Regions from separate parts of the Desulfofundulus sp. JL263-se genome, predicted to be linked through region 2. Evidence: riboswitches for the same ligand, from Rfam matches in the RefSeq annotation. Region 2 holds a riboswitch; each other region holds the start of a gene.
The links. Region 2 has a riboswitch for cyclic di-GMP ahead of ACX4JR_RS14590 (HD-GYP domain-containing protein). Riboswitches for the same ligand answer to the same signal wherever they lie in the genome.
Positions count from the first base shown of each region.

Region 1: it holds a riboswitch for cyclic di-GMP, as region 2 does, so the genes downstream of both, ACX4JR_RS06440 (chemotaxis protein CheW) here and ACX4JR_RS14590 (HD-GYP domain-containing protein) in region 2, are expected to answer to the same signal.
Region 3: it holds a riboswitch for cyclic di-GMP, as region 2 does, so the genes downstream of both, ACX4JR_RS13435 (hypothetical protein) here and ACX4JR_RS14590 (HD-GYP domain-containing protein) in region 2, are expected to answer to the same signal.
Region 4: it holds a riboswitch for cyclic di-GMP, as region 2 does, so the genes downstream of both, ACX4JR_RS01165 (methyl-accepting chemotaxis protein) here and ACX4JR_RS14590 (HD-GYP domain-containing protein) in region 2, are expected to answer to the same signal.

Region 1 is NZ_CM149993.1:1,261,572-1,266,911, forward strand. Features, by position in the region: gene ACX4JR_RS06420 (NUDIX domain-containing protein) at 18-578, shown strand; gene ACX4JR_RS06425 (anthranilate synthase component II) at 780-1,388, shown strand; gene pabB (aminodeoxychorismate synthase, component I) at 1,357-2,760, shown strand; gene ACX4JR_RS06435 (aminotransferase class IV) at 2,776-3,633, shown strand; cyclic di-GMP riboswitch class I at 3,787-3,871, shown strand; gene ACX4JR_RS06440 (chemotaxis protein CheW) at 4,052-4,468, shown strand; gene ACX4JR_RS06445 (methyl-accepting chemotaxis protein) at 4,531-5,340, shown strand, end outside.
Region 2 is NZ_CM149993.1:2,806,393-2,811,732, reverse strand. Features, by position in the region: gene uvrC (excinuclease ABC subunit UvrC) at 1-1,724, shown strand, start outside; gene ACX4JR_RS14595 (helix-turn-helix domain-containing protein) at 1,746-2,072, opposite strand; cyclic di-GMP riboswitch class I at 2,210-2,299, shown strand; gene ACX4JR_RS14590 (HD-GYP domain-containing protein) at 2,382-3,002, shown strand; gene ACX4JR_RS14585 (hypothetical protein) at 3,015-3,374, shown strand; gene ACX4JR_RS14580 (GGDEF domain-containing protein) at 3,396-4,211, shown strand; gene ACX4JR_RS14575 (DUF3231 family protein) at 4,624-5,139, shown strand; gene ACX4JR_RS14570 (uracil-DNA glycosylase) at 5,166-5,340, opposite strand, start outside.
Region 3 is NZ_CM149993.1:2,600,216-2,605,555, reverse strand. Features, by position in the region: gene ACX4JR_RS13440 (hypothetical protein) at 1-177, opposite strand, end outside; cyclic di-GMP riboswitch class I at 743-828, shown strand; gene ACX4JR_RS13435 (hypothetical protein) at 1,125-1,757, shown strand; gene ACX4JR_RS13430 (hypothetical protein) at 1,774-3,411, shown strand; gene ACX4JR_RS13425 (hypothetical protein) at 3,427-3,564, shown strand; partial or broken gene radC (RadC family protein) at 4,018-4,390, opposite strand; gene ACX4JR_RS13415 (DUF6744 family protein) at 4,465-5,340, opposite strand, start outside.
Region 4 is NZ_CM149993.1:218,177-223,516, forward strand. Features, by position in the region: gene ACX4JR_RS01150 (hypothetical protein) at 1-199, opposite strand, end outside; gene ACX4JR_RS01155 (Hsp20/alpha crystallin family protein) at 221-655, opposite strand; gene ACX4JR_RS01160 (hypothetical protein) at 677-886, opposite strand; cyclic di-GMP riboswitch class I at 1,067-1,151, shown strand; gene ACX4JR_RS01165 (methyl-accepting chemotaxis protein) at 1,308-3,224, shown strand; gene ACX4JR_RS01170 (chemotaxis protein CheW) at 3,229-3,648, shown strand; gene ACX4JR_RS01175 (glycosyltransferase family 4 protein) at 3,859-5,061, shown strand; gene ACX4JR_RS01180 (amylo-alpha-1,6-glucosidase) at 5,079-5,340, shown strand, end outside.

The DNA of each region.
Region 1 (5,340 bases), 1.5 Mb from region 2:
TTGGTGGTATAAGCGGAATGGTAAAAGCAGGTCAGCGCTTTTTTTTCTGTCCCATGTGCGGTGGAAAATTAAGTTATAAAAATTATAACGGACGGTACAGGCTTACCTGTACGTCATGTACTTACATATTTTATGAAAACCCCATCGTGGGAGTGGCTTGCATAGTCATAGACGAAAAAAAACGTATTCTTTTGGGAAGGCGGGCCAGGGGTAAATATAAGGGACTGTGGTGCATACCTTGCGGGTATGTAGAGTATGAGGAAGATGTTCACGAGGCGGCTGTGCGGGAATTCAAGGAAGAAACAAATTTAGATGTTGAGCTGGTTAGGGTGTATTCCGTGCATTCCAATTTTCACGACCCGAAAAAACACACGGTGGGGGTGTGGTTTCTGGCCCGGGTAGTGGGCGGTGATTTAAAGGCGAGCGATGAACTGGACGTTGTGAATTATTTTGAGCTGGATAGCTTGCCGCCCCTTGCCTTTCCCACTGACCATTTGGTTATTAATCAAATAAAGAGGGATGTTGAAAGGAATCGCCTGCGGCCTGAAAATAATGTTTTTGAACTATTTGACAAATGATTTGGATATCTCTTGAAACTATTGACAGAGGATTCTGAACTATAATAAACTGAAAGCGTACAACTGAAAGCTGAGTTGAGCCAGGCGAGTTGAGCTGAGAAAAAGACGAGACGACTCGGAGATTTGGGGTGAGGACCAGTACGTTTGTACTGGTCTTTTTTATTGGTAAAAACTGCCTGGGAATGTCTGGAGGTAGGATGAATGGTATTGCTTCTGGATAATTACGATTCCTTTGTTTACAACCTGTTCCAGTTTCTTGCTGAGCTGGGGGCGGAGGTGGAAGTTTTCCGCAATGACAGGATAACACTGGGGGAAATTGAAGAAATGAAGCCGGACCATATTATTTTATCGCCCGGCCCCTGCACCCCCAGCGAAGCCGGTATTTCCGTGGAGGTGGTACAGGAGTTCGCAGGGAAAATTCCTATTTTGGGTGTGTGCCTGGGGCACCAGTCCATAGGGCAGGCCTTTGGCGGCAGAGTAACAAGGGCCCGCCGCCCCATGCACGGAAAGACTTCAAATATCTGGCACGACGGCAAAGGGGTTTACCGGGGCCTATCCACTCCCTTATTGGCTGCCCGCTATCATTCCCTGGTGGTGGATAAAGAGAGATTGCCGGATATCCTCCAGCCGACATCATTCACCGGTGACGGGGAATTGATGGGTATAAGGCACCGGTGCTTTACCGTGGAGGGCGTTCAATTTCACCCGGAATCCATATTGACCGGGGAGGGGAAAAAGCTGCTGGCCAATTTTCTTTCTTTACGCGGAGGTGAGTGGGTTGGAAACATTACCCCTGGTAAGGCAAGTTGACCTGAAGGCCGACGGGCCTTTGCTGTACAGCGCCTTAAGGAATTTGCCCCATAGTTTTTTGCTGGATACCGGGATGGAAGTGCGCGGCCTGGGCTACCACTCTTTCATCGGCGCACTTCCCTTTATAGTATTTGAGGCCAAGGACGGCCTGGTCAGGGTGATGCGTGACGGGAAAATGAGCCAATACAGGGGCCGGCCCTTAGATGAGCTGCAGCGCCTGATGAAGGAGCTTGCCATGCCGCCCGCCAATACCGGCTTTCCCTTTAACGGGGGGGCTGTAGGTTATTTTAGCTATGACCTCGGCCGGTACCTGGAAAAATTACCTGCGCGGGCCGAGGATGACCTGAAAACACCCGATTGCTGCCTGGGGTTTTATGATGTTATTGCCGTAATCGACCACCGGCAGGGGGCAGTGCATCTTATTTCCAGCGGCCTTCCCGAGAGGGGAGAGCGGGCAGTGGCCAGGGCCCGGGCCCGGCTGGATGAGATGGAGGCATTATTAGCCCGCCGGGCGGAAAACTATATGGGGAACCTGGATCACGGAATCCTGGAAGGCCACTTCACCAGGGAAGAATACATGCAGGCTGTTCAGAAAGTAATTGATTATATTTACGCCGGGGACATTTTCCAGGCCAACCTGTCCCAGCGCTTTTCAGTGGGCTTTCAAGGCGATCCGTGGGTACTTTATTGCAAATTACGGGAAATCAACCCGGCCCCCTTTGCGGCATATCTAAATTTCGGCCAGTTCAAGGTAGTATGTGCTTCCCCGGAACGGTTCTTAAAAGTAGAAGGCGGTAAAGTGGAAACCCGGCCCATCAAGGGTACCAGGCCCCGGGGTAAAACTCCGGAGCAGGATAAAATGTTAAGGGAGGAACTTTGGCACAGTGAAAAAGACAGGGCCGAATTAATGATGATAGTCGACCTGGAGCGCAACGACCTGGGGCGGGTGTGCCGGGTGGGCTCGGTGCGGGTTCCGGAATTGGTGCGCCTGGAGGAATACGCTACGGTATTTCACCTGGTTTCAACGGTGGGAGGAGAGCTGCCGGAAGACAAGGACGTGGTGGACTTGTTGAAAGCAGCTTTTCCGGGAGGCTCCATAACCGGTGCCCCCAAGATACGGGCCATGGAAATAATCGAGGAACTGGAGCCGGTGCGCAGGGGAATATATACCGGGTCCATAGGTTATATAGGTTTTGACGGCTGCGCCGACTTAAACATAGTTATTCGCACTATTATTATTAAAGAGAACAAGCTTTACTTTCAAGTAGGGGGCGGGATTACCGCCGACTCGGATCCTGCTGCCGAATATGAAGAAACCCTGGACAAGGCCAGGGCCATGATGAGGGCCCTTGGCCTGGACAGGCCGCAATGAGGGGGGTAAAAAAAAGTGGGAAAGTATATCTGTGTTAACGGTGAGATTGTAAGCCGCGAGAATGCAGTGATTTCGGTTACAGACCGGGGCTTTTTGTACGGGTACGGGCTTTTTGAAACCATGCGCGTGCTGGGCGGGCAGCCGGTTTTCCTGGATAAACACCTGGACAGGCTGGTAAATTCCGCAGCAGAAATAGGCTTGCAAATTGCCGGCGGCAAAAAGAGATTGGCGGCCATGCTCGAGGATACCATTGAAGCCAACCGGCTGGAAAACGGCAGTTTGCGCCTCACCGTTACGGCAGGGCCGCTGCCGGGCGAATTCGCAGGCGAGGGAGGGGGAAACGTTATTGTTACGGTGCGCCCCGGCGAGCCCTACCAGGAAAAATTTTACCGGGAAGGTTTCAAGGCAGGCTTTTTAAAGACCCGGCGCAATGAAAGGTCTCCCTTAGTTCGCTTAAAAACCCTTAATTACCTGGAAAACATCCTGGGACGCCGGGAGGCGGCCCGGCGGGGGTGGGATGAAGGATTATTCTTGAATAATGCCGGCTGCCTGTGCGAAGGGACGGTGAGCAATCTTTTTCTGGTGTTCAATGGAAAGCTGGTGACGCCCCATGTTGATTCAGGCTTGCTTCCGGGAACGGTCAGAGGCGTAGTGGTGGAGCTGGCCTGTCAAATAGGTATCGGGGTAGAGGAGCGCCCGGTACTGCCGGAAGAGCTGGAAAAGGCGGAGGAAGCCTTTTTAACCAATTCATTGATGGGCGTTATGCCGCTGGTTAATGTTGGCGGGCGTAAAATTGGTAATGGCAGGCCCGGTTCCTTGACGCAAAAGGTGATAGAAGAATATAACTGGTTGTTGGAGAACAGCCTGGAATAGCATGTGGTTGCGACGGACGTTTTACAATTCTTGAAACGCGGGATTATAATAAATTTGGATTTAGTCAGAAAATTTTGAATTTTAAATCTGTGCAGGACAAGATATGTAGAATATAGTATCTTTAGGGTAAAAGAGGAAAGGTAAATTATAGAATTAAAAACCGGGCAAACCGGTTGAAAGGCCGGGACGCAAAGCTGTGGGCCTAAGGCTTTTAAGCTATGGCTGCCAGGCTGCTTAAATAATTTTTAAAGGTTAGTTTTAAGCGGTCACGAGCAGTATGGCCGCTTTTTTCGTTACTTTTGACTTTCTGAAAGGAGGTGGAGGTTTTTAGTGTCTACGGCAAATTCAATCTTTTGTAAAAAAATGTAACAAGAAACTTATACGGAATGTTACCTTAGTATTTTGGGAGGGAAGTTGCTTGACTGCAAACAACCAGATAGTTGTTTTCGGGTTAAATAATCAGCAATACGCGTTGCCCGTAAGTAATGTATCAGAAATTATTCGGGTAATGGAAGTAACCAGAGTTCCAAATATGGAACATTATTACAAAGGGATAATAAACCTCAGGGGTTCGGTTATTCCTGTTATGAGCTTAAGTTTACGCCTTGGTCTGGAGGAGAGCGAGTTAGATAAGGATTCTCGAATTATAGTCTTAGAAAAGGATAAAGTAAAAATTGGTTTAATTGTTGATAATGTTTTTTCGGTAACCCAGTACTCCGAAAATGAATTAGAAGAGCCGGAATCAATGAATACCGGGTACCAGTTTATTGATGGCATTATCCACCAGCAAGATAATATAATTTTACTTTTAGCCCCGGATAAGATACTGGATTAATTTATATAGTTTACAACCTATTGAAAGGATGGTGCTTTTTGAATAGTCTAAGGTTAAAATTAATGCTTATAATTGTCGTTACCACAGTTGTGGCATTGGGGGCCGTTTCCTACCTGAATTACGGGAAAGCGTCAAATATTCTTAAAGAAGAATTATCGAAAGCGGCGGCCAATAATGCCGAGTATAATGCCCAAATTGTGGACAAGTGGCTGGAAGGTATCATAAAAGAAGTTGAAGATTTGGCTGAAACTGAAGCTGTCAAGAGTGGTGATCCGGAACAATACCTGCCGCTTTTAAAACGTGTGCAGAAAAAGCATAATGAATTTGAATTACTTTATGCCTCCGACAGGAATGGTGACAGCGCAGGGACAAACGACACAACTTTCAATATTGCAGACAGAGACTATTTTAAGGAACTTATGGAAACAGGCAAACCTGTTGTCTCTGATCCTATAGTAAGTAAAGCCACGGGTAACGATATTATCGTAGTGGTAGCCCCAACATATAAGGGGAATGAAACAACACCAAGTGGATTAGTGGGTGTTTGTGTTGCATTGGGCTACTTGCAAGAACTGGTTAAAGAAATGAAGATAAGCGGGTACGGGTACGGATTCATACAAAACTCGGACATGACTACCATTGTTCATCCCGATAACAAATGGGTGGGTAATAAAAAACTCGCCAGTGCCGGTGACAGCCGCTTAACGGAATTGGTTCGTCGCATGACTGAGGAAAAAAAGGGTTACGGGACTTATGCCTATCAGGGTAGCGAAAAAATGCTGGCCTTTGCCCGGGTGGAAACAACCGGTTGGTCTATTGCTCAGACAGCAGACATAGCAGACGTACTGGCACCCCTGGGAACTATCCGTAAT
Region 2 (5,340 bases):
CGGGAAAAATCCCCAAGGTGCGGGCCATGATGAATAGGGCGGCGGACCTGGACTATATAGTCACCGATACCGAGGTGGAGGCGTTAATCCTGGAATCCAACTTGATTAAGGAATACCGCCCCCGCTACAATGTTTACCTGCGGGATGACAAGAGCTATCCTTTCTTGAAAGTCACCCTTAACGAGGAATTTCCCCGGGTTTTTATAACCAGGCGACTTTTAAAGGACGGGGCCCGTTACTTCGGCCCCTATACCAGGGTGAGCGCGGTGCACGAAACCCTGCGCCTTTTGAAAAAACTTTTCCCTTTCCGCTCCTGCAAGCAGAAAAATCCGGCCCCCAAGGGCCGGCCGTGCCTGAATTACCATATAAAGCGCTGCCTGGGACCCTGCTCCGGCCTGGTGGATAAAGATGAATACCGGGAAATGATTAACCAGGTGGTACTGTTTTTGGAAGGCCGGCAGGAAGAAGTAATTAAAAACCTGAAGGCCCGCATGGAAAAGGCTGCGGAAAACCTGGAGTTTGAAAAGGCAGCGGAGATAAGGGACCAGCTGCGGGCGGTTGAGGAAGTGGTGGAAAAGCAAAAGGTACTTTCCTCGGGGCAGGAGGACCAGGATGTGGTGGCCATGGGACGGGGCACGTCGGCGGTATGCGTTATGGTGTTTTTTATCCGGGGGGGAAAGCTCATCGGGCGGGACCACTTTATTCTGGACGGAACGGAACACCTGGAGCGGGCTGAAATTCTTACTTCTTTTCTCAAGCAATATTACCACCGGGCGGAATTTATTCCCCGGGAAATACTGGTGGAGGAGTTGCTGGAAGAAGAAATAGATCTGCTCTCCCGGTGGCTTTCGGAGCGCCGGGGCGGTAAGGTGTATATAAGGGTTCCCCGCCGGGGAGAGAAAAGGAAACTGGTGGAAATGGCTGGAAAAAATGCCCTGCTGGTGCTGCAGGAAGAAGAGGCCGGCCGGCTTGTTCGCCGGGAGGATACGAGGGAGGCGCTGGAGGAATTGGCCGGGACCCTGGAGCTGGAAGAATTTCCGGAGCGGCTGGAGTGTTACGATATTTCCAACATCCAGGGGACCAGCGCCGTTGCCTCCATGGTTGTTTTCGAGGGAGGCAGGCCGGCCAGGGGCCAGTACCGCAAGTTTAAGATAAAAACCGTAGAAGGGGCCGATGATTACGCGGCTATGCGAGAAGTTATAAAACGCCGTTTTACCAGGGCCAAAGAGGAAAAGGAATTGATTAACACCGGTCAATTATCCACCAAAGAAGCAAAATTTTACCGCCTGCCCCAGATGGTGCTGGTGGACGGCGGTAAGGGGCAGCTTTCAGCCGCAATATCTGCCATGCAGGAGACAGGCTATGATTACATTCCCGCTTTCGGGCTGGCTAAAGGGGAGGAATTAATTTTTATACCGGGAAAACCGGAACCGGTGAGGTTGCCGGGGGGCTCAAGGGCCCTGCACCTGCTGCAGCGGCTGCGGGACGAAGCTCACCGCTTTGCCGTGACTTATCACCGCAAAGTGCGAGATAAAAAGACCTTGCGCTCCCTTCTGGACGAGGTGGAGGGTATAGGGCCCAAAAGGCGCCGGGAATTGTTGAAAGCCTTTGGTACCATAGAGGAAATTAAAAAGGCCAGTATAAAAGAACTGGCTGCGGTTCCCGGCATGAATTGCCGGGCTGCCGAGGCGGTTTATAATTTTTTCCGGCGGACCGGGCGGTAAACTGCCGGTTACGGTTTTTCGCTATTCTTTGAGTGTTTTTACGTAAGCTTTTAAGACCGTGGTAACAAATTCAATATGCTGGGATCCCATACTGCTTATTCTGTAAAGTAATTGCATTAGTTCGGCAGGCAGTTTTTTGTCCGGTGAATCAACGAATAACAGGTATGGCTCAACATCGAGGGTATCTGCAACTTTTTCGATAAGTTCCACGGACGGGTTTTTTTGTCCACGTTCAAGATATCCCCAATAGGAGGGGGTAAAGCCGGCACGGAGTGCCGCTTTTTTTTGAGTTAATCCCTGTTGTCGCCTGAGGCGGCGTATATTTTCACCAATAATTTTTTTCAGCATGGAATTTCCTCATGTAAATCTCCGCAAATTTTCCAAGATTTTGGAACAAAAAGACCAATTAATTACACTGCCGGTTTAGTTTTATTGAAATTTGTCGCCCGGTAGTTGTATAATAATTCCTGTAGTTCAAAATATCTGTTTCACAAAGGCAAACTACATCGAAAGAGTAGGGCGCAAAGCCATGGGTCTAAAGTGCGTACAAGCACCATGATCGCCAGGCTGCGGGAGAAACAGTGTTATTTTTAACTATAGTATGTATTCCCCCCTGCCTCGATGAATATGCCTTGTGTTACCGTGGGGGTAAAAAAATTGCACTTCAATCCGGAACTTGTCAAAACCATTTTAAAAGGGTTTTCCGAAGATTTGCTCGAACATTCTCGCAACGTGTGTTATTTATCCATAAAATTGGCCGAATATCTCGGCCATACTTCCGAGCAAATAAAAACACTGGCCGTTGGTGCTTTGCTCCATGACATCGGTAAAAGCTGCATTGATGAAGGTATTTTAAATAAACCCGGCAGGCTAACAGGAAAAGAATTTGCGGTTATTAAACAACATACGGTTTTAGGTGCTAAAATGATCAGCCAGTTTAAAAATGCCCGCAGGTACCTGCCCATAATTCTTTATCACCATGAGCGCTGGGACGGAAAGGGTTATGAAGGCCTGTCCGGGGAAGAAATACCGGAACTAGCTCGTATTGTAACCATAACAGACGCATTTGATGCCATGACCAGTTCTCGCCCCTACCAGGAAACAAGAACGTTAACCGGTGCCCTGCAAGAATTGAACGCAAATAAAGGTACCCAGTTTGCACCGTATTTGGTGGAAGCATTTGAAACATTTATACTGGATTTTTTGAAAAACCGTTACAATGTGCGGAATTTTGGTGAATATTTAGATATTGATATTCTTCTCCGTGGCATAGGTTGAAAAGAGGTTTTTATGGTGGATAAGAAGAAAGTAGGTTCCGGCAGAAGGAAAGCTGAGCTGGAAGTCCATTTTTCCGAATTTGACCTTCCTCCAATGCAGGATGTGTTGTTAATTGGCAGGCGTGCACCCATAGGTCCCGAGGCGGTGCGAAGGATGGTGGATGCCCTCGCTCCCGGGCAGTATGAGATAATACCAGTCCAGGACAGCCCTGTAGAAGCCGTAGTTGTCAAAAGCATTCTTTTTAACTGGATATCACGGGATATATTGCTCGATTTCATACTTGAAGAAGCTAACAAATTAACCAGTGAAGAATCTTTGATTAAAGCAAAAATAAGTGTTACAGTTTCCGTTTCAAAGGAAGTTGATCTGTAGATGTTTCGTGTAAAAGATATCATGACAACTCCAGTGTTTACAATTGGCCCCGGAGAAAGTGTTTTGCAGGCCGCAAAATATATGCAGAGGCATGATATAGGGGGACTGCCGGTTGTTGAAAATGAAAATCTGGTGGGTATTATCACATCAAGGGATGTACGGTTCCACCATCCCAACAGGATTGTAGCCGATGCAATGACCAGGAGGGTAATTTGTTGCTCGGCACTGGATACAACCTGGGATGCCGCCGGTTTAATGGAAGAGCACAAGATCGAACGTTTACCGGTATTGGAAAACGGCAAATTGGTGGGAATTCTAACCAAGGCCCAATTAGTGAAGTATACCAGTCAATTGTACGACCCGCTTACCGGGGCTTATAATTCTGCATACATATATCGACTTGCCGCCGGGATATTAAGCAAAGGGCAGCAGATTTCCGTCATTTTACTTGATATTGATAATTTCGGGGAGTTAAACAAAAAGTACGGGCATATTTACGGTGACAGGTGCCTCAAGGAGATAGCGAGAATACTGCGGGAAAATACGGAACAGGGACGCGACTATGTGTGCAGGTACGGCGGTGACGAGTTTGTCATCGTCACCCTTAAAAAACTCGAAGAAGCCGAGACCCTCACAAGTGAAGTTATAAGTAAAATAGCCGCTGAAACTTCCGGGTTCGGGGTCCCCGTTACCGTATCGGCGGGTATTTGCGCTGCCGGCAGTAAATTTCCCGGCAAGGCAAAAAATTTTTACGAAGTCGTGGAAAATGCAATCAACAGATCAAGCTTGGCATCAACAAAGGCGAAAAGGCTTAATAAAGGGTATATTGTGGAATAAATGCCGGAGTACTCTCATCCCCCGCTTTTTCTAGTTCCTTTTTCGGTAGTAGAGCTCACACAAAGGCCCTCCCGAAAAACTCACCAACCCGGAGTTCCTTATTTCTAACCTCAACCCACTTTTTCCTCCGGAGAATATACTCACCTTTCGGGGGAAATTTTCCAAGTTAAATCCTGCTTGTTAAAGATAATACTTTCGTGGAAAAATTCTCCCAAATTTGGGAGAAATTTTCCAAGTTAAATCCTGCTTGTTAAAGATAATACTTTCGTGGAAAAATTCTCCCAAACAGCAACCGGGCGCCAGACCGGTTGCTTTTTATGGAAATTTGTTTAACGTTTAAAGGAAGGATTTTGAGATAAAATATTTAGTGTCTAAATAAACACGTTATAACTCTTTTATAAGGAGTGTTCGCATGGTTCAAATAGGTAACTTCCATATAGGAAGGGCAGAAACTGCCAGAAAGCCTGTATTAAGTACTGGGGAAGCATTTTTGTTGTGGGATCACCTGGTTACCAGGTACGATATTATACAAATGACCCAAATATACCAGAATTTTGTTCACGACCCTGATTTTAGATATATTATAGGGGAAGGGTTAGCGAGTACTTTAGAAAAACAAGTGGATAAATTGGAAAAAGAGATGAACAAATTTAAAATGGCTTTACCTGACAGGCCGCCTAAAAGCGTGAATATTACTGCAAATAGTGAAATATTAGAAGATGAATTCATATTTAAACAAATTTTTATGGGCATACAGAACTTTTTGGAGGATCATATTCGTACTGTTCGTTCAATAGTTACCAATGATCCTCTGCGCGATATGTTTATTGATTTTTTAAAGGAAGAATTAGATATATTTAACAATTTGTGCAAATATGGAAAAATAAAAGGCTGGCTGCAAGTTCCTCCTAAAAGATATGTAAGCTGATTATTGACGCTGGTTCAGTCAGGATACTATATTCTGGAATATGCCTGCACAAGGTCTTTATATACCAGCTTGTTTACTTCGATAAACTCGGCATTAACCTTGCGAAGGACATAGGCCGGGTGAAAAATAGGGGTTAAAGGTATGCCGTTATAAGTAAACCAATTTCCTCTGGCCTGAGTTATACCGGGGGCTTCCGGAATT
Region 3 (5,340 bases), 210 kb from region 2:
AATAACATCTTCCTTCTTAAGGTAAACACCTTCGGACACCCGCAGCCTTCCTTGGAGTATAAGCATGATTACCGCAGCATCCCTGAAAATATCATACTTCTTTGAGATAGCCCGCAATAGCTGCAGCTGTTCCTTCTTTGATAACCATTTCGCTCTCCTTCTAGGCCATGCTGGCAATATCCTCCTTTTAATAGCCCATTTACAAAATACTAAGGGCTACCATTGCTTTATTATAAGTGGCTGGTTTCTTATTACTCATTAAGCAAGCGTTTATACTTGCTAAACTCAACGGGTGTAAGGCAGGAAGGGGAGAAGACTTCTCCCATTGATTTTCATACCAGAGAGAAAATAGACTCACCTGCTGGTCTTTTTGTCGGTGCTAATTAAGTATTGTTCAAATTCCGTTAACCGCTCCGGGGTAACTGTATCCATACCATTATCCCTCTCAAGCTTGTGTATCTATATTTCCAGCAGATTTGGTTTCGCTTATTCCGCGAAATGAAAAATACTCTGTAATTATAGGATTTAAAGCTTTATAAAATGGCAAAAAAGTTCTAATTCTTTGCAGGAAATTTATATAATGTATAGAAATATTGAATTATTAGAATAACTTACCTTATTAAGCAGTATATGCCAACACATTTCAACAATATTTGGCATTATGACACCTAGTACCTTTACACTGCTAAATATATCAAGTTTACTTTCGCCATCTTATTGTATATTCTTGTTAGCTTTATTTTTAAAAACCGGGCAAACCGGTCGAAAGACCGGGACGCAAAGCTATGGGCCTAAGGCTTTGAAAGCTATGGCTGCCAAGCTGCTTAAAGAATGCTTGATTTTTAATCAAAAGCGGCCATAAGCAGCATGGTCGTTTTTTCTGCTTTTAGTGATTACTAAAATAAAATACCTAACCCAACAGGCTCCTTTCCTATAAATGACAGAAAGTTTGTTCTTTCTAAAAAAGATCGAGCAGCTACCCTTGATATGGAGCCCTGCACCCATGTTTATAGGGGCCAGCGCAGAAGCCATCGCTTTGCTTTGCGGCTCCCATCAAATAGAGTAATAGGTTACATATGCCTCAAAAGAGCAACTCATAAATAAATTAGGAAGGTGAGAAAAAAATGTCTGCAGCCCTGTATAGTTTTATATTCGGTAAAATGACAGGCTTAAATATGACTTCTGGGTTAATGTCCTTACCAATGGTCGGAGATACACTTGGCGACTACTGGGTTGGCGATATCTTTGGTGACAAGTCATTCATCGTGCAGGAAAACCTTGATGGCAGTTATGACATAATCGACGCGCTTGGTAGCCAAGGAAGTATAATTGCCGGTTCTCTTCAGCGTAATCATTTCGGTGGATTTGATTTTTATGAGGGAAGCAGCGTTTTGGGACATAAAATTGGCAGTTCACGTCCTAATGTTTTTGGAGGAGAAACTTTTGAAAGTGCAGATGGTGGGATAGAGCTTACATCCATGCCAAATGCCATGGGCGGGCATTCAGTGTTCCAAGACGGTCACCTCGTCTTTTCTTCGGCATCCAATGGGATGGGGGGCGAAACCGTCGTGTCCGAAAGTTCAAACCATGCCGATATCGAATACCCAGAAGTGGATTTCATAAGGGATTTTAGCCCTCTGGGCCACGTAGAAAATATGAGTACAAGTTTAGATTTCTCTGAGGTGCACGACATTCTTGAAGGTCTTGATGCCATAGATGGTGTCAGCAGCGGCCTCGATATTTTCGACTTGTTCTAAATGTTGGGGGGTTAATATGAAAGTAAGCTATGCACAACTTGAAACTTACTTTCGCCAGCCAAAATCGCAGTACCGCGACCTGGAAAATCACTTGAAACAAAAACTGCCTTCCAATATTTTTAATTACCTTGCAAAATATATCCCTGCAAAGGCCAGTGCAGATGTAAAAAAAGCGATAGCACCGATAGAATCAAGGCTTTCAAAGCTTGTTAAGTTAGAGCGAGAGGCTAAACGTGAAGATTGCACTCTTTCCTTTAAAGAGCTCATGGAGACATATTTCCGTGTGGCAAACCCAAAAGAGCTTGCCGAGGAAATAGAGCAGTTATTTGACTTTACACACCTACTAAATGAATATAAGGTACTCCTTGATAGTCTAGCTAAAAACCTCCCGGACAAAAGATTAGCTCAGCGGTACTGCTTTTCGGATAAACTGGCGGGACTCCTGCGGTCTTCGATGGCTATACATTCCAAAGAGCTTGCAAGTAAGCTGAGGGAATTAACAATAAGTATGCATCAATTTGTTGAGACTACCCGGGAAATATCTGCACAAAAGGATGTAAAAAAAGTAGCAACCGTGGCAGGTTCTATCCTTGGGGCCATTGCTATTCCCATTCCCTTTGTTGGAGGGCGAATAGCCAGGGGGATTATTAACGAAGCATTTGGTCATGATAGAAAACTGGTTAATGCAGTAAATAATATAGATAATAGAGAGAAAGAATTCATAAAACAGCTAAAACAATTTCTTAACTTCTATGAAGAAGCCTACAAGCTTACTTTATTGACCTTTTTCGGCGGGCTAGCGGAGAAGCTCACAGAAGACCTCCCGGCCCTTGGGTTGGAGTTCAAAGGTGTAGACCTGGAAAGTAAGCGGTTTTATATAAATCTTGTGCCGAAAGCACAGAATCAAGTCCAAAAATGGTTTGACTATATATCAAATAACATTTCGAAAATGCTTAGTAATAATGAGTTAGAAAAGGCGTCAACTGCTATATCTGAATTGTATGAATATGTAACTAATTTTCATCCAGTTGCTCGGGTAAAAATAAACGGCAGGAGTATAGGATACTTTACAGCAATTTATTATGCTGCTGTACTGGTTAAGTCAGCCGAAAAGGATTGGAACAGCGGCAAGCGTAAAAAAGCGGTAGATAAATACCTCTATATTTTCTCTGACTTGAGCCATGCTCTTGAGTGCAGTGACCTTAAGAGCATATGTTCTCTAACTCTGGAAGATATTGCAGCGAGAATTATAGCTTACGCAGGTACCCCGTCCGTAAAGACAGTAGAGGCTGATTCGCTGTATAAGTCCCTGCTGAACTTCACTGCTACCAAGTACAACGAGCTAAAGGAGGGCAGGGAGGAATTTCCAGGTGAGCAGCTTTCGGACGGTTTTTTAACCCTTATCTGGGTCCTTGCTACCTACCTTAAAGAGAATGGGCGTTTCTGGCCTGAAATCAAATCTATACATACTCTGATTAACCGCTCCAGGGCTGAGGCTTTTAAGGCTGTGGTCCGTAATCGAGAACTAAAACAGCTGCCGGGAGACTTTTACCGACAGGTAAGAAAAGAGGTAATAGCTTCTGTAATCCAAAAACTTATCTGGGTTACGGGTGCAGCAGGTCTTGCCACGGTGATTTATTATCTTATAAAGTAACGGAGTTGATCTCCTATGCTGGAGTTACTGGCGAAAATACTAGCAGTGGGTCTGATTGTGGTGCTGGGCATTCTCCTACTGTCATACGCCTGGCCGATTTTGGTGCTTATCCTGGTGTATTTTATGGTAAAAGCTTTGTGGAGTGCTTTGTAAGAGAGGGGTTTTACCCACGGCTGGTACTCTAACATTTAAGCATTTTCTACTAATATTACATACAGGAAGAAGGGCTTATAAAAAAGGTGGGTTATCCTTTTGCCGGAGGTATGCGAGTGTAAATACAATTTCACACTAAATCTGGTGCTTATCGCAGATGGGATCTCCTAAAGTACCACAAATGGTAGAACAGTGAAGGTTATCCTTAGGGCTAAAAGAAGAAAGAAATTTCTTTGGAGTGTCTATTTAACCATGCCGACTCCTACGACAACATAACTAGTGACCGCCCTTGCCGCAAGGCCATGTCCCATGATGAAACCGTAGCCGAACTTAAGAGGTATGCCGGTATTCAGTTTAACCTATAGTTGGTAATAGAAGTTTATACGGTGCTTGAAAACAGAAGACGGTTAACAGATAAATGGAAGCCTTTTTTATAACATGTGATATTAGCTTTTATAGCAATCCTTTTTCCTTAAGGCTAGTGAAGACGCCATCGCCGATTATAACACGATCCAGCATTCAATACCTAGGATTTCACCGGCCTCAGCTGACCGCCGGGTTACATCAATAATATCCTGACTACTTGGAGTAGGGTCCCCGCTGGGATGATTATGCACTAGAATTACTGCGGCAGCGCTGTTTTTAATCGCAGACTTAAAAAGCTCTCTGGGATGGACGGCTGATGAATTTAGCGTGCCTATCGATATCGTTTCAATTTTAAATATCCGGTTTTTGGTATTTAACAATATAACCCGGAAATGCTCCCTATCCAGAAACCTCATCTCATTCAGTAATAAGTTGTAAGTATATCTTGTGGGGACCGTACATACTTTACTTCTGTATTTATAGTAAAGGCGTAAAGTTAAAGGGCGCCGCTGTTATTAACGGCGCCCTAATGGCTTAACAAATACTGATATTTTCTTTGGATTCGAGCACATTAGAAGCCTTAGTCCTTTTAATAAATTCAGCAAGTTGGCTACGTAATACAGAAAGCCTGACATTTAATAACTTCTCATATTCCAAGGCCCGCCGCTGTATGTCCTGGGCCCGGTTGGCCATGCGCTGTACGGCTTCAATGTTAATGTTCTTGTTAGTTGAACTTAACTGTTCAGCGAGTTCGGCTACCATTTCATCCAGTTCAGCACCAAGTTCCGAATTTACGCGCCGGGCAACCAGTTGTCGCTGTTCTGCGGTATCTACAATAGGTATGAGGTCCATACAGCATTCCTGGGTAGTGGAATAGGGTTTTAGGTCTTGCAGCAACCCCTGTAACCCAAGGAGTGTACCGTGAGCCCTTTTGGGGATGAATTTTCCCTGGGAGCGGGGAATGATTCTCACCGGGTTTGTGGAGCGAATAACCTTGTTGACGATATTACGAATGGTGTCCCGGGTATGGTAGTTTACGTATTCGTTAAAGGTGGTAACAGTTTGTTCCAGTATCTTTTGGTAGTCCAAGTCGGTTAAAAAGCCATTCTTACATTGTATCCCCATGGATTCCTTTTCTCGATTAAAGACCATCTTACCAACAGTAGCATATTCCAAAACTTCATTCCTCGTATCCACGACCTCCCGGACTAACAGCCGAACTATTTCTTTTATATCACTTTTAACTTCTCTCACCATGAGCCTTGCGGTGTACTGCCTGCCCTGCCAGTTAACGATTACGGTTTTTTGTGCTGATGCCGTGGCCCGACGGAAAGCATCACAAGCTCTGATCTCATTAGGTAGAAATTCCTTTGGTAAGCCGTGTTTATGCCATAGCTTGGTCAGGTCGGC
Region 4 (5,340 bases), 520 kb from region 2:
ATTCTACTTTATCAACCTCAATTTTTTCCACGTAGAGCTGTTCTATTACCAGGGGGCATTCAGGCTTTTTTCGTTCCAAATCCCGTACTTTTTCTTCCAGCCTGCGCAACCTTTTCTCGATATTTCTGCGATCACCGCAAACTTTTTGTGCTAAATGCCCCAGTAAGCTTTTAAGTTTTTTGATCGTGCCACAGGACATAATTATCCCTACATTTATTTTTTATTCTATTTTTATGTTCTGCGCGGCAGCGCGTGGATCGCGGCGTAAGCGCACTTCAAGCAGCCCGTTGTTGAATTTTGCCGAAACCCCTTCCCCGCTTACAATTTCCGGCAGCTGAATTGTCCGCTCAAAGGGCCCGTAAAACCTCTCGGCAGTTATACTGGTATGGTTTGGATAGGGGGGCCGGACAACTCCCTTTATTCGCAGGCGGTCTCCTAAAACAGTAAGTTTTATGTCATCTTTATTTAATCCCGGTATTTCTATTAAGACAATAATTTCTGTTTGGTTTTTAAAAACATCGGCTCGCGGGAAATTTGATTCTGTCGCGAGCATTTTCCAAAAACCGGACAAAAATTCATTGTTAAATATCTCCGACCAGAAATCTTTACCGTACATTTTTTGGGCAAATTCCTGCCAGCGCAGTAATTTATCCATATCCAATTAACTCACTCTCCATCAGCGGGAGGGGCTCGCAAACATTGACCGGGCCTTTTGGAAACTGTCATACATGGCGTCAATGCCTTCCCGCATGGCGGCCAGAGTGCGATAGGTTTGCTCTGAAAAATCTTTTAAAAATCGCAGCTTTGCACCGGCCTGGCTGTCAGTACTGAGTGTGAGCAGAATGAGAATTAAAAATAATGTGAAGGGGTTGATATTATTGGGCAATTACCCACCCTCCTTCCACCGCAATGAATTTTCTACTTATTGTATGCGGCGGCAGGAAAAAGGTGAAAGGCGTTCTACTTAGTTGATTTATGATTATATTTATCGAAGTTTTGTACAAAGAACTTTATAATTTTTATAATATTATGGTATTATTACTAATATAGTTTTTTTTACTAAAACTTAAAAACCGGGCAAACCGGCCGAAAGGCCGGGGCGCAAAGTCATGGGCCTAAGGCTTTCACGCTATGGCTGCCAGGCTGCTTAAATATTGTGTTTAAGCATAAGGGCCATAGTGTATCTATGGCCCTTATGCTTATGTATCGGGGAAGGAGGGGGTATTTTAAAGGACTGGTCGCGTAGAATTTCATGCAGGGGGAGAGGAGTTTAATTTTCACACTGTTCAAAAAAAGGGGTAGATATCATGTTTAACAGCATTAAGACAAAATTGTCACTGATTTTAATATTGGTTACCGCACTGATTTTAATATCCTTATCCTGGCTGAACTATAACCGGGCGGCCTCCATTTTAAAGGCTGAAATTACTGAAGCCGCCTCCAACGGGGTCCGGCATAATGCCGAAGTGGTCACTAACTGGTTGAAAGGTATTGAAAACGAAGTGGTCACCCTGGCCAATACACCGGCCATAAAGAGCATGGACTGGGAAAGACAATACCCGGTTTTAGAAAAAATTGCCCGGCGCCACTCTGATTATGAAATGTTTGTGGTGTCGGACAGCACCGGCAGTGCCCATACCACTACCGGTGGGGATACAATCTATGACATATCTGACCGGGAATATTTTCAGGAAGTGATGCAAACCGGCAAGATCGTTGTTTCCGACCCTATTATAAGCAAGTCCTCGAAACAAATGGTAGTGGCCATAGCCGCTCCCATTTATCAAGATAACGATAGTTTGTCACCGGTGGGTTTGTTGGCAGTCACGGTTACCCTGGAGTATTTACAGGATCTGGTCAGGGGAATGAACATAGGGGGCCACGGTTATGGTACTATAATTAACAGTGATATGACCATAATTGCCCACCCGGATAAACAGTGGGTGAATAATAAAAAGATATGGGAACAGAGTGATTCCCTGTACGAGCTGGGAAAGAAGGCGGCGGCAGGTGAAGAGGGGTACGGCCGGTATATTTTCCAGGGGGTAAGTAAAGAAGCGGCCTATGCTCCCATAAAAATCGCCAACTGGTCCATATTCCAAACGGCCAATACCGCCGACGTTATGGCGCCCCTGGCCCAAATTAAAAGGATATCAGTACTGTTTACCCTGGGTGCCGTCATAATAATGTTGCTCATTTCTGTTATCATTGCCACTTACATTGCCAGGCCCATAGTTTCTCTCAGCAAAATAGCCGGGGCTGTGGCCCAGGGTGATTTAACTCAGAAGGTCGATACGGGACGCGGCAGGAAGGATGAAATCGGGAACCTGGCCGCAGCATTCCAGGAAATGGTAGAAAACCTGAAATCCATGATTACCAGCGTCAAGAAGAGCTCTGAGAAGCTGGCCTCCCACGGCCAGGAACTGGCTTCCACCAGTGAAGAGGTGAGCGCCACCGTGGAAGAGGTGGCCAGTACCACCAGCGAGGTTGCGGCCACCTCCGGTCAGGGAGCGGAAAATGCGGAAACCGCGGCAGGGGAGTCCGAGCAGGTTCGCCAGGTGGCGGAAGAGGGCAACCGGGCCGTGCAGGAAACGGTGGAAAAAATCAATTCTATCGCCCGCTCGGCACAGACCGTTGCCGCTGCCGTCAAAAACCTGGGAGAACAGTCCACCCAGATCGGGCAGATCATCAGTACCATCACTGACATAGCGGACCAGACGAACCTCCTGGCTTTAAATGCCGCCATCGAGGCGGCCCGGGCCGGGGAACACGGCCGGGGATTCGCCGTTGTGGCCGAGGAAGTTCGCAAGCTGGCGGAGCAATCGGCCGGGGCGGCGAATGAGATTACAGGTTTGATAGAAAAGATACAGGTAGGTGTGGGAGAGGCCGTTACGGCCATTGACCACAGCGTGGCGGAAGTGAACGAAGGGGTGCAGGTGGCCAATAACGCCGGAGCCGCCCTGGAGGAAATTATTAAGGCGGTGGAGAAGAATACGACGATGATAAGAGACGTGGCCGCCGGCGCCAAACAGGTCAGCGAGGGTGTGCAGCAGCTGTCCGCCTCCAGCGAACAGATTACCTCTGCCGTCCAGCAGGTATCCGGCGCGGCTCAGGAATTGGCCAACATTGCCGAAGAGCTGCAAAATACGGTGGAGAAGTTCAAGGTGGACGAGACCGGGCCGGCAGATTCCGAACCTTCAGGGGATGATAAAGAGGAGGCTTAAAAAAATGGCGGAACAAGAGCAGATTGTGGTGTTCGGATTGAATAAACAGAAATATGCCCTGCCGATTCAGCATGTATCGGAAATTATTCGCATGATGGATATCACACCGGTTCCCAATACTGACTATTACTGCAAGGGCATTATCAATCTCAGGGGGTCGATTGTTCCGGTAGTAAGTTTAAATTTGCGCCTGGGGATGGAAGAGGGCGAAATTAATAATGATTCCCGGATTGTGGTGGTGGAAAAAAACGATATTAAATTAGGGCTTATAGTTGACAGCGTCTATTCAGTGGCCCGGTATTCGGAAGATAAAGTGGAAGCACCGGAATCTTTGAATTCTGAAGGTCAGTTTATTAAGGGGGTTGTTCACCACGGAGAAGATATTATACTGCTGTTAGATTTGGATAAAATAATTATAAATTGATGATAACCGGGCAGAGCCCGGTAAATTTTTTCTCCCGCGCGGGTCTGTATTGTTGACATTTTTTCCAATTTATTGTACTATAAATTGGAAAAAATTATATAATTAATCAAAGCTTTAATTAAAAACATTTATTTTATTTCTTGATCATATTATTATGCTGGGCAATAGTTTTTCCACTGTTTGCGCAATTGCAATTGCAGGGAAAGATTATTGGTCAGCATTTTTTATTACCGGGGTGATCAAGTGAGAATAGCCATGTTACACTGGGCCTTCCCGCCGGTTATCGGCGGGGTGGAGTCCCACCTGGCCATACTGGGCCCCGGCCTGGCGCGCCGGGGATGGGAAGTGTATATGCTGGTGGGGAGTGCGGAAGGGGTTCCCGAAAGAGAAGAATACCGGGGAGTATATATAGAAAGAAGTCCCTTGATGGACTTGAACCGGCTGCCCGAAGATATTTCCGCCCTGGAAGGAGATATCCGGCGCCTGCTGGTGAGGTTTGTAAAGGACGTAAAGCCCCATATCATTCACGCGCACAACTTCCATTATTTCAGCCCGGTACACGCCGGGATTCTCGGCGAAATAAAAAAAGAGACGGGCATTCCCCTGGTGCTCACGGCGCACAATGCCTGGAACGACGTCCTGTGGAATGAGTGCTGCCGCCTGGCCGGACAGTGGGACGGCGTCATTGCCGTGAGCGGCTATATAGCCTCGGAATTAATTCGCCACGGGTATCCCCGGGACCGTATCCGGGTGGTGCATCACGGTATCGGGCCCGAGTGGCTGGATACCGGGGCTGCGGAGAAAGAATATCCCGGGCTGGCAGGGCGCCGGGTTATTTTTCACCCGGCCAGGATGTGCTACGACAAGGGTTCCCATGTGGCCGTTAAAGCTCTGGAATTGATTGCCAGGGAATATCCCGATGTGGTACTGGTAATGGCCGGGACGAAAAACATGGTGGACCGGGAGCACCGGCGGGAAGAATACGTGTCGGAGATTATGGAGCAAATTAAGTCTGCGGGCCTGGAGGATTTTGTTTACGTGCGCCACTTTCCCTGGAAAGAAATGCCTTTTATGTACCGCCGGGCGGAGTTTTGCATATATCCTTCCTGTTTTCAGGAACCCTTCGGACTGGCCCTGCTGGAAGCCCAGGCCTGTCACAAACCCCTGGTGGTAAGCCGGGCAGGCGGGATGCCGGAAATAATCCGGGACGGAATAAACGGCTTTTTGGTGCCCATGCATGACCACCGCCGGCTGGCCGACCGGTGCTGCCGGCTGCTGGCGGACCGCGGGCTGACCCGGGAAATGGGCGCCAGAGGACACCGCCTGGTGAAGGAAAAGTTTACCGCCGAATCCATGGTGGCGCGCACCGAAGAAGTTTATACAATGGTTGAATGGTTGCACCAGACCAATTAACCGAAAGGAATGGTAGCTTGTCGGAAGAGTGGTATATTTCCCCCGATGACATTAAAAACATCACTGAAGTTTTAAAGGAAGGACAAAGCTTTCTTACTTCCCTGCCGGGCGGGGAAATTCCCCGCCATGACACCGGCGAGCTGGGGCTGTACTACCGGGATACCCGGTTTTTGAGCTGTCATGAAATATACCTGGAGGGTACCAGCCCCGTCCTGCTTTCGGGTAACACCAGGGACAGCCACTTTGCCCAGATAGAGCTCAGTAACCGGGAAATTTCCG